3 regions of the Yaniella soli genome follow, and region 1 is predicted to be linked to each of the others. Evidence: predicted binding sites of a transcription regulator. Region 1 holds the regulator's gene; each other region holds the start of a gene.
The links. The regulator HrcA, encoded in region 1, represses chaperone genes, less so after heat shock. The targets are predictions, from matches to a motif close to TTNGCACTCGNNNNNNNCGAGTGCNAA.

Region 1 (3,281 bases):
CCGGTTTCACAGCCTGCCATATGTCCACGTAGGGATGGCCAACAATCAATACGTTGTCTTGTGCCCCCGAAACACGCATCGCCTCGGTTGCAATGTGGTCCTCTTTGGAACCGCTGACTAAATGGTCAAGTAACACGGCGAGACGGCGTTTTGGGCTGGGTTTGAATGAGGTGATGGCACCGGCCAGGTCGTCAATACCATGGAGGGGCTCGACTACGATGCCCTCGACGCGAAGATCATCGCCCCAAATCTTTTCCACCAACTCTGCATCGTGCACGCCTTCGACCCAGATGCGTGAAGCTTTGGCCACTTGAGCTCGTTGTGCCCCGACGGCGCGAGAGCCCGAGGCGGTCCGTGTCTGTTGAGGTTTTGTCCGTTGTGCCGGCGGAAGTAATTCAATCGGCTGACCGTCAATGGTAAATCCGAAACCCAGTGGAAAAGACCGTGTCGCACCCCGGCGTCCCTCGAGCACCACGAGATGGACCCCACCTGACTTTTCGATACGCGTGACGGCTCCAGTGAAGCCGGTATCAGCGTCTTCGATGACCAGACCTCGTGCAGCGGCTACCTTCTTCGGAGTCGAAACCGGTTTATGGTTCGAGAGATTGCCCGGTCCCCACTGGTCCCAATTCATCGTGGTGGTGCCTTTCTGTTTGCTAATCATTCGAGGTTATCAAAGCACGATCAGTCATCAGCGAAGAACTCACCCTAGAAACTGTCGCGACTGAGAACTTCCAGTTACGATTAGCACTATGCTGGCGACAGTGCTAACTTTTTTGAAGGAGGGAACATGACTGACCACCCACGTCGAATGCAGGTCTTACAAGCAATTGTGGAAGACTATGTTGCCTCCCGCGAGCCTGTCGGCTCAAAAGCCCTGGTAGAGCGTCATAGCCTGGGCGTTTCGTCTGCGACAGTGCGCAACGACATGGCTGACCTCGAAGATGAAGGCCTCATCGCTGCACCACATACGTCTTCAGGGCGTATCCCCACTGATAAAGGTTATCGGTATTTCGTCGATCGCATTTCCGAAGTTCGACCGCTTTCAGTCGCCGAACGTCGCGCCGTTCGTACGTTGCTGGATAACTCAGATGACATGGACGACATCATGGCGGGTACCGTTCAGGTGTTGTCACAGTTAACTCGTCAAGTCGCCGTCATCCAGTATCCGCAATTGGATTCGTCGGTGATCCGGCGTGTCGAGTTTGTGCTGCTATCAGAACAACGGCTGCTGGCCGTGATGATTCTCTCCACCGGACGCGTCGATCAGCGCGTGGTCTATTTGAACGAGCCCATCGACCAGCCGGCGCTTGATGTGCTGGCTCAGGTCTTCATGACCTACTTGGACAACGTCAGTCCGTATTACTTGCAGCACGCGCTAACGGAGATCGAAGCGGTGATCGCGCCCGAACACCAGGGACTGGCGGCGTCATTAGGTAATGCATTGCAACTCTTAGCCGAAGCAGGGTATCAAGACCGTATCCTGTTAGCCGGCACCGCGAACCTGGCCCGCTCTCCGCAGGACTTTAGTCACTCCATCGGCCCGATTTTAGAAGCACTCGAAGAACAGGTTGTGTTATTGAAATTGTTGACCGAAATGGAACAAGATGCTCACGGCTTGTCTGTGCGTATCGGAGATGAAAACTTTGGCTCGTTAGGGGACACCTCGGTGGTGGCCGCCGGCTACGGACCGGGCGATGCCGCAAAGATCGGCGTCGTTGGACCAACTCGGATGGACTACCCTTCGACCATGTCTGCGGTCCGGGCGATAGCTCGGTATCTTTCCCGGATTTTGCCCCGATAGACGTTTGCCAAGATAATAGATTTTTGACCAAAACACGGTTTCAGACGCGCAGCGCTTGAACTGAAAGGAACACGACCAGCAAGTGGCACAAGATTACTATCAGGTCCTGGGTGTTGAACGTGACGCCACAGCACAAGAGATCAAAAAGGCCTATCGCAAAAAAGCGCGGCAACTCCATCCGGATCACAACCCCTCTGACGACGCTGCAGAAGAATTTAAAGCTGTGACCCACGCGTACGAGGTGCTGTCAGATAGCGAAAAACGTCAAAATTATGACACCACAGGCCACGAAGATGGCCGTCGTGCAGGCTTTGGCGGTGCCGGCGGTGGATTCGGCGGGTTCTCTGATATCTTCGAAACCTTCTTTGGCGGCGGAGGCGCCGGTGGACCGATGTCTCGTGCACGGCGAGGCCAAGATGCGCTCATAGCGACACATATCGATCTTGAAGAAGCAGTGTTTGGGGCAGAGAAAACCATCGAGGTCGAAACCGCCGTGCGGTGTGACCGCTGTGATGGCTCCGCGATGGAACCCGGCACGCACCCCGAGACCTGCTCTACCTGTCGTGGCGCCGGACAGATTTCAAGCCCTGTCGACTCAATTCTCGGTCGGATGATGACCACCGAAGCATGCCCCACCTGTCGCGGATTTGGCGACGTCATCTCAGATCCATGTGGACAGTGTTCGGGTCAGGGTCGTATTCGCGAACGGGTTTCCTTCACTGTCAAAATTCCCGCCGGCGTACGCGATGGAACTCGCATTCAGCTTGCCGGCCGTGGTGAAGCCGGTGTAGCGGGTGGACCAAACGGCGACCTGTACTTAGAAATCCGAGTCCGTGAGCACGATGTATTCACCCGCCAAGGTGACAATCTCCACGCAACCATGAGCGTGCCGATGACCGCAGCGGCACTCGGGACGAAAATCAAAGTCGACACATTCGACGGTGAGGAATCTTTCACTGTTGACCCAGGGACCCAATCAGGTCATGTCATCACCTTGAAGAACCTGGGTGCCTCACGCTTACAGAGTAGCGGTCGCGGTGACATGAAGATCACACTGAATGTTTCCACCCCCACCAAGCTCAATGATGAACAGCGCGAACTGATGTCCAAGTTGGCCGAGCTACGCGCCGAAGATGTGGCAAACGGTGAAATCGAATCCCAGGGTTTCTTCTCTCGTTTGAAAACCGGATTCGACAACATGTTTAACCACGACGAATCGTGACCAACCCGCTGTTTTATACGCCCGACGTCACAGGAGTGACCGCCGATATGACGGTCACTTTGGACGCAGCTGCGTCCGGGCATGCCGTTCGGTCCCAGCGCTTGCAGAGTGGTGACGCCGTGCTCCTTTCAGATGGCGCCGGGACATTGGCCGTAGGGACTATCGCTCACGCTGACCCACAACACACCACTGTGGACATAGGCACCGTTGAGGTGCAAGCACCACCTGCGGTGCGGATTAACTTAGTGCAAGCAC
Region 2 (3,281 bases), on a different contig from region 1:
CCGAAGAATCGAAAGCCCGAAAATGCGGATGAGGCTATATTGCGCGGTACATCGGTCGCATTGAGCGCTGCTTCGGTAAACATCGTGTTGGACATGCCCTGCAAACCACCCAAGATGATGATGCCGGTCATGACCATGACCATACTGTGAGTGTTCAGCGCCAACACCGTCATCATGGCGGCCATCAGTGCCAGTGCAATAAGGATGGCCGGCACTAGACCGAAGTATCTGATCATCGGCCCCGGCAGTGCCAGCGAGCAGACGGCAAGCGCTGTACCCCAACCGAAAAAGACGAGCCCTAAGGTCAGCGAAGTGTAGTCCGCACCGGATGCGGCGGCCGCACCGGTCAGTGCGTGCGGTGCATATGCCAACATACAGATGATCGTGAAGTTATATAACAGTGAAGCCGACGACCATAACAACAGTGGACGGTGACGCAGGGCAGCGAAGCCCGCTGTGAGCGGCACGGGTTTCGGTTTTGGTAAGGGTTTGACGAACAGTGCCACCGTGGTGGCGGCTATCGCCATCATGATCGCTGTGCCGAGAAAAGGTGTCCGCCACGAGATTGTCCCGAGTGTGCCACCCACCAGTGGGCCCAGTGCCATACCCAAGCCCAGTGCAGCCTCATACAGGACGATGGCATGTGTCGAACGGCCGTGCGCGGCTCCGACAATGACGGCCAATGCCATGGTCACAAACAGTGCGTTGCCAAAACCCCAGCCTGCACGCAGGCCAATCGTGTCCTAAAGCCCGGCCAGGCTCGCGAAGAGCACGATGATCACGAGCCCGGTGACCAGTGTGGCTTTAATACCGATGCGCGTCGAAATGACCCCGGCGAAGAACATCATGCACGCTATGACGAAGAGATACGAGCTAAACAACAGCATGGATTCAAATGCTGAGGCATCTAATTCGGTGGCGATCGTCGGCAGGATGGGAGAAACCAGCCCGATGCCGACGAACGAAGCGGCGGTGGCAAAGGTAATAGCCCACACGCTGGCGGGCTGTTTGAAGAATTGTCCGGTGGCAGCACTGGACATATCAGATCAACTTCTTTCGAACGTTAGGCAATCCTGTCAGATCATTGGTTAGGGTTTCGAAAATTGCGACCGCGCGCTCCACGGTTGCATAGTCATCCGCAGCTAAAGCATCCAGTCGGGGCTGGAGTACCTCAGCCATGTGGCCACGGTACTCGGCAAGCATGTCGTGTCCGCGGTCGGTGAGATCTACCAGTTGAGCGCGTGCATCCAGCGGATCTGGCCTGCGTATCACGAGTTCATCGTCTGCCAAGCGGTTGACGGCCGATGTCATAGCGGGCTGAGAGATGGACTCAACTGATGCCATCAAGGAAATGCGTTGTGGTCCATTGCGGTCGATATAGCCCAGTACACGCATCGACAGCGGAGAAATGGGAATGCCCGACACTTGGGTCACAGCGCGGGCAAATCTGGAGGAGGAAGCAACGATTTGATTGGCTAATGGTCGTTCATCGAACGCGTGGGGATTGTTTGCGCTCGCGGTATCTGAGACGTCGTGTGGGGGGTGTTGGAGTCTCGGGAGTCATAACTAAAGTATATAAATTGTTTATGTAAATAATTAAGGCTCGAGAATTTAGCACTCTATTTGACCAAGTGCTAACGGGGTAATACAGTTGGGATTAGCACACGCACCGCGTGAGTGCTAAAGCCTTTAGGTTCCAGCCATCCGGCACCCGCGACGACGGGTGGCTTACCCGGCAAATGAAGAATATATACCTTTTACTGTAGTAGGAGAGATTCATGGCTGTCTCCATCAAGCCTCTTGAGGACCGCATCGTAGTAGAACCACTGGCCGCCGAGCAGACCACTGCTTCCGGTCTGGTCATCCCTGATACCGCTCAGGAAAAACCACAAGAAGGAAAAGTCGTAGCTGTCGGCCCGGGCCGCGTGGCAGACAACGGCGAACGCGTCGCCGTTGACGTTTCCGAAGGCGACGTCGTGCTGTTCTCCAAATACGGCGGCACCGAAGTCAAATACGCCGGTGAGGAATACCTCGTGCTGTCCGCTCGTGACGTGCTTGCCGTCATCGAAAAATAAGTCTGAGTTTTCAGAAACATTTTTCGAAACGATCACTAAGGAGCACAGTTGGCTAAACAGCTAATTTTCAACGACGAAGCCCGTCGCGCGCTACAAGCCGGTGTCGACAAGTTGGCCGATACCGTCAAGGTAACCCTTGGCCCGAAAGGCCGTAACGTCGTTCTCGATAAAGCATGGGGCGCCCCCACCATTACCAACGACGGCGTGACCATTGCTCGCGACGTCGAGCTGGAAGACCCATACGAAAACATGGGCGCACAGCTGGCAAAAGAAGTTGCCACCAAAACTCAGGATATCGCCGGTGACGGTACAACCACCGCAACCATTCTTGCCCAGGCCCTGGTCAACGAAGGTATGCGTTTGGTTGCAGCCGGTGCAGCCCCGGGCGAAGTTCGCAAGGGCGTTGAGGCTGCGGTAGAAGTACTGCAGCAGCGCCTGTTGGAAAACGCCGTTGAGGTATCTGGTGACAACGTATCCCACGTTGCTGCCATTTCCTCGGGCGAAGATGAGATCGGTGAACTGCTGGCCAAGGCATTCGACACAGTGGGCGTCAATGGCGTCATCACGGTGGAAGAATCCTCGACCACCGATACCGAACTGGAAATCACCGAAGGTATGGAATTCGACAAGGGCTACCTGTCGCCATACATGGTGACTGACGCCGAGCGTCAAGAAGCCGTATTGGACGATCCATACATTCTGCTGACCCAGTCCAAGATCTCCAATGTGCAGGACTTCTTGCCGCTGCTGGAAACCGTCTTGCAGGAAAAGAAACCACTGTTCATCATCGCTGAAGATGTTGAGGGTGAAGCCCTGTCCACCCTGGTCGTGAACAAACTGCGTGGCACGCTCAATGCTGTTGCTGTCAAAGCCCCGGGCTTCGGTGACCGCCGCAAGGCTATGTTGCAAGATATTGCGACGTTGACCGGTGCGCAGGTTGTTTCTGAAGACCTCGGTATGAAACTGGATCAGGTTGGCACCGAAGTTCTCGGTTCGGCACGTCGTGTGACGGTCACCAAGGAAGTCACAACTATCGTTGATGGTGCCGGTGAAGCCCAGGATGTTGCTGATCGCGTCTCGCAGATCAAATCCGAAATCGAATCAACCGACTCGGATTGGGATCGTGAAAAACTGCAGGAACGCCTGGCCAAACTGGCCGGTGGCGTGTCCGTTATCAAGGTTGGTGCCGCAACTGAGGTTGAGCTC
Region 3 (3,281 bases), on a different contig from region 1:
GCGCCGCCAGACGTTTCGCTGCACCGATGGCCAACAGTCGTCCAATACCGGAACCGGCACCGGTCACCAATACAGTTTGTGCACGTAAGGACATTTGTCGTTCGGCACGTTTGCGATACCAGACGCCGGCTGCACCAAGGGCTGCGGCGGTGACCGTGATATTTCGAGCGGCGCGAAGAAATGTGCTCACGTGGGTTTCCTTTCCTTCGGGGCTATTCTATCCCGGTGATCATGCCCCTGGACAACACACGCAGCGTTTAACGGTTTTGCCCCGGTCACGTATGACCGGGGCAAAACCAAGATACTGTGATCTTTGAAAGCAGCTTAGGCAAGCAGTGTTACATCATGCCACCCATGCCACCCATTGGGTCCATTCCGCCGCCAGCGGCAGCTGCAGGATCCACTGGTTCTGGCTTGTCTGCGATGACTGCTTCGGTGGTCAAGAACAAACCGGCAATCGATGCAGCGTTTTCCAGTGCGGAACGAGTAACCTTGACGGGGTCGTTGATACCGGCTTCCAGCAGGTTCACGTATTCGCCGGTTGCAGCGTTGAGACCTTCTTCTGCAGGAAGTTTCTTGACGCGGTCAACAACGACGCCTGGTTCGAGGCCAGCGTTCTGTGCGATCTGTTTCAGCGGAGCTTCAACACCGATCTTGACGATCTTGGCACCTGTGGCTTCGTCACCTTCTAGCTTGAGGTTGTCGAAAGCCTCCTGGGCGGCCGCGATCAGTGCGACACCACCACCGGCAACAATGCCTTCTTCAACGGCCGCCTTGGCGTTGCGGACAGCGTCTTCGATGCGAGCTTTACGTTCTTTCAGCTCAACTTCGGTTGCTGCACCGGAACGAATGACCGCAACACCGCCGGCCAGTTTGGCCAAGCGTTCTTGCAGTTTCTCACGGTCGTAGTCTGAATCGGTGGTTTCGATTTCAGAACGAATCTGGGTCACACGACCTGCGATCTGCTCGGAGTCGCCTGCACCTTCAACGATGGTGGTTTCATCCTTGGTTACGACAACCTTGCGTGCGGTACCCAGCATGTCCAGGGTGGCGTTTTCCAGGTTGAGGCCGACCTCTTCCGAGATGACCTGCCCACCGGTCAGGATGGCAATGTCGTTGAGCATAGCTTTACGACGGTCGCCGAAGCCTGGGGCTTTGACAGCCACCGACTTGAAGGTGCCACGGATCTTGTTGACAACCAACGTTGCCAGGGCTTCGCCTTCAAGATCTTCAGCGATGATCAGCAATGGTTTGCTGGACTGCATGACCTTTTCCAGGATGCCCACCATGTCACGTGGGTTGGAGATCTTGGAGTTGGCGATCAGGATGTATGGATCTTCGAGGACAGCTTCCTGGCGTTCGCCGTCGGTGGCGAAGTAGCCGGAGATATAGCCCTTGTCGAAGCGCATACCTTCGGTCAGTTCCAGATCCAGGCCGAAGGTGTTGGACTCCTCAACGGAGACGACGCCTTCTTTACCGACCTTGTCCAGAGCTTCAGCGATCAAACGACCGATTTCGCTATCGCCGGCTGAAATGGCGGCGGTGTTTGCAATCTGTTCTTTGGTCTCGACTTCACGAGCCTGTGACTGCAGTGCATCGGTGACTGCAGTGACGGCCTTGTCGATACCACGACGAATTGCGATTGGGTCTGCACCAGCGGCAACGTTGCGCAGGCCTTCAGACACGAGCGCCTGAGCCAACACGGTTGCGGTGGTGGTACCGTCACCGGCTACGTCGTCAGTGCGCTTGGCAACTTCTTTGACGAGCTCGGCACCGATTTTTTCGTATGCATCCTCTAGATCGATTTCACGAGCGATCGACACACCATCGTTAGTGATGGTCGGAGCGCCCCACTGTTTCTCGAGTACCACATTGCGCCCGCGTGGGCCCAAGGTAACTTTGACTGCCTCGGCCAGGGTGTTCAAACCCGTTTCGAGGCCGCGGCGTGCTTCTTCGTCATATGCAATGGTCTTCGCCATATACTGCACGGTCCTTTCGGGACGAGTAGATTCCACACCTGCACCAAAGTGCCCGCGACGGCAAACCAGTGCACCTAACCGGGTGGCGGTACAAAGATTTCATCTTATGGTGAGGTAAGCTCTCCGAACCGACTTTGGCAGTCGCGTCCAGAGAGTGCTAACACTAGTTTTAGCACTCGGGGCACTTGAGTGCAAGTGGCTAAAGAATTGTTAGTTCTCTGTTAAGACAACGAGCACCCCGTCGACTGACGGCTCATATACTGCTGTAGCACCAAGTTCTTCAGCGACAGCAATGGCCGTTGCCTCGTTCGTAGAGAAATACACGGTGGTTGTGGACGGTATCGAACCGGTCCAGTTGTCCGCCACGGGCACATTAAATCCGGCGCCGCCCAATTCTTGGGCCACCGAAGACGCATACCCTTGAATTGTCGACGCGTTGTAGACACCGATTGGCTCCTCGTAATCAACCTCGTCAGCAGTCTCGGGCTCCTCAGCTTCCTCGACATCGGGCTGGGCCGTCTCTTCCGCCTCGTCAGGCTGATCCAGGTCAACGGTTTCGGGCGCCTCAGTTGGCTCTGGTTCTTCGATGGCCTCAAGCTCATTGGTGTCGTCGACGTCCTGTGGCTCATCTTCAACCTGCTCGCTAGCAGTTTCCTCCGAGGCCGAACCCGCTTGATTCAGCGGGTCGCTCGGTTGCAACCAGAGGAAAGAGCCGACCCCGATGGCCAGGGCGACACCACCGGCAATGATGATGGCGTTGAGCTGCCCGGCCCCTTTGGGCGCGGCGAATTCTTTACGATGAGCTCCCTGTTGCGTTGAATACGGTTCAACGTCGTCAAAGCGATCCCGTGGGTACTGCTGCTCTTCAGTGGAGTTGTGGCTCACTATGCAACACCTTCTGTCCGCTGCACGGTGGAACGTGAGTTGAGTAAACGATCAATCAGCATGGGGTTATAAGCATAGGCGCGCTCGGTAGTGATCAGACGAGCAAGTTTCTGATAATACCGCGTTGGTGTTAGACCAAAAGTATCGGAAATATCCCGATCTTTTGCTCCAGCATAGTGCCAGGAGCGTTTCTCGAACTCCAGCATGTGCTGTTCAGTTGCAGTCAGCGCTGCCATGCATCCCCTTTCAGGTCCAATCATCGACCACCAGTCTAAACTACCCCACGGGCAGCTATTGGTTAGGCTAACCCCATGACCTTTTCTGCTTGGCCTGACATTGACGCTTCCTGGTACCCCGTGCTGGCACCAGTCGAGGAGCAGCTGCACCAGCTGATGCGCCAGATACAAGCGCGCAGAG

Region 2: a site for HrcA is predicted at 1,612-1,638, ahead of groES (co-chaperone GroES). Genes of this name have one in related genera too.
Region 3: a site for HrcA is predicted at 2,114-2,140, ahead of groL (chaperonin GroEL). Genes of this name have one in related genera too.

Annotation. Positions count from the first base shown of each region.
Region 1 is NZ_BAAGSP010000020.1:43,706-46,986, forward strand. It holds gene ACYVJT_RS10915 (DUF3097 domain-containing protein) at 1-634, opposite strand, end outside; gene hrcA (heat-inducible transcriptional repressor HrcA) at 791-1,804, shown strand; gene dnaJ (molecular chaperone DnaJ) at 1,887-3,026, shown strand; gene ACYVJT_RS10930 (16S rRNA (uracil(1498)-N(3))-methyltransferase) at 3,023-3,281, shown strand, end outside.
Region 2 is NZ_BAAGSP010000016.1:8,752-12,032, reverse strand. It holds partial or broken gene ACYVJT_RS09470 (MFS transporter) at 1-1,040, opposite strand, end outside; gene ACYVJT_RS09465 (MarR family winged helix-turn-helix transcriptional regulator) at 1,042-1,434, opposite strand; gene groES (co-chaperone GroES) at 1,779-2,075, shown strand; gene groL (chaperonin GroEL) at 2,124-3,281, shown strand, end outside.
Region 3 is NZ_BAAGSP010000027.1:16,164-19,444, forward strand. It holds gene ACYVJT_RS12440 (SDR family oxidoreductase) at 1-190, opposite strand, end outside; gene groL (chaperonin GroEL) at 339-1,979, opposite strand; gene ACYVJT_RS12450 (LytR C-terminal domain-containing protein) at 2,190-2,864, opposite strand; gene ACYVJT_RS12455 (DUF3263 domain-containing protein) at 2,864-3,100, opposite strand; gene ACYVJT_RS12460 (uracil-DNA glycosylase) at 3,176-3,281, shown strand, end outside.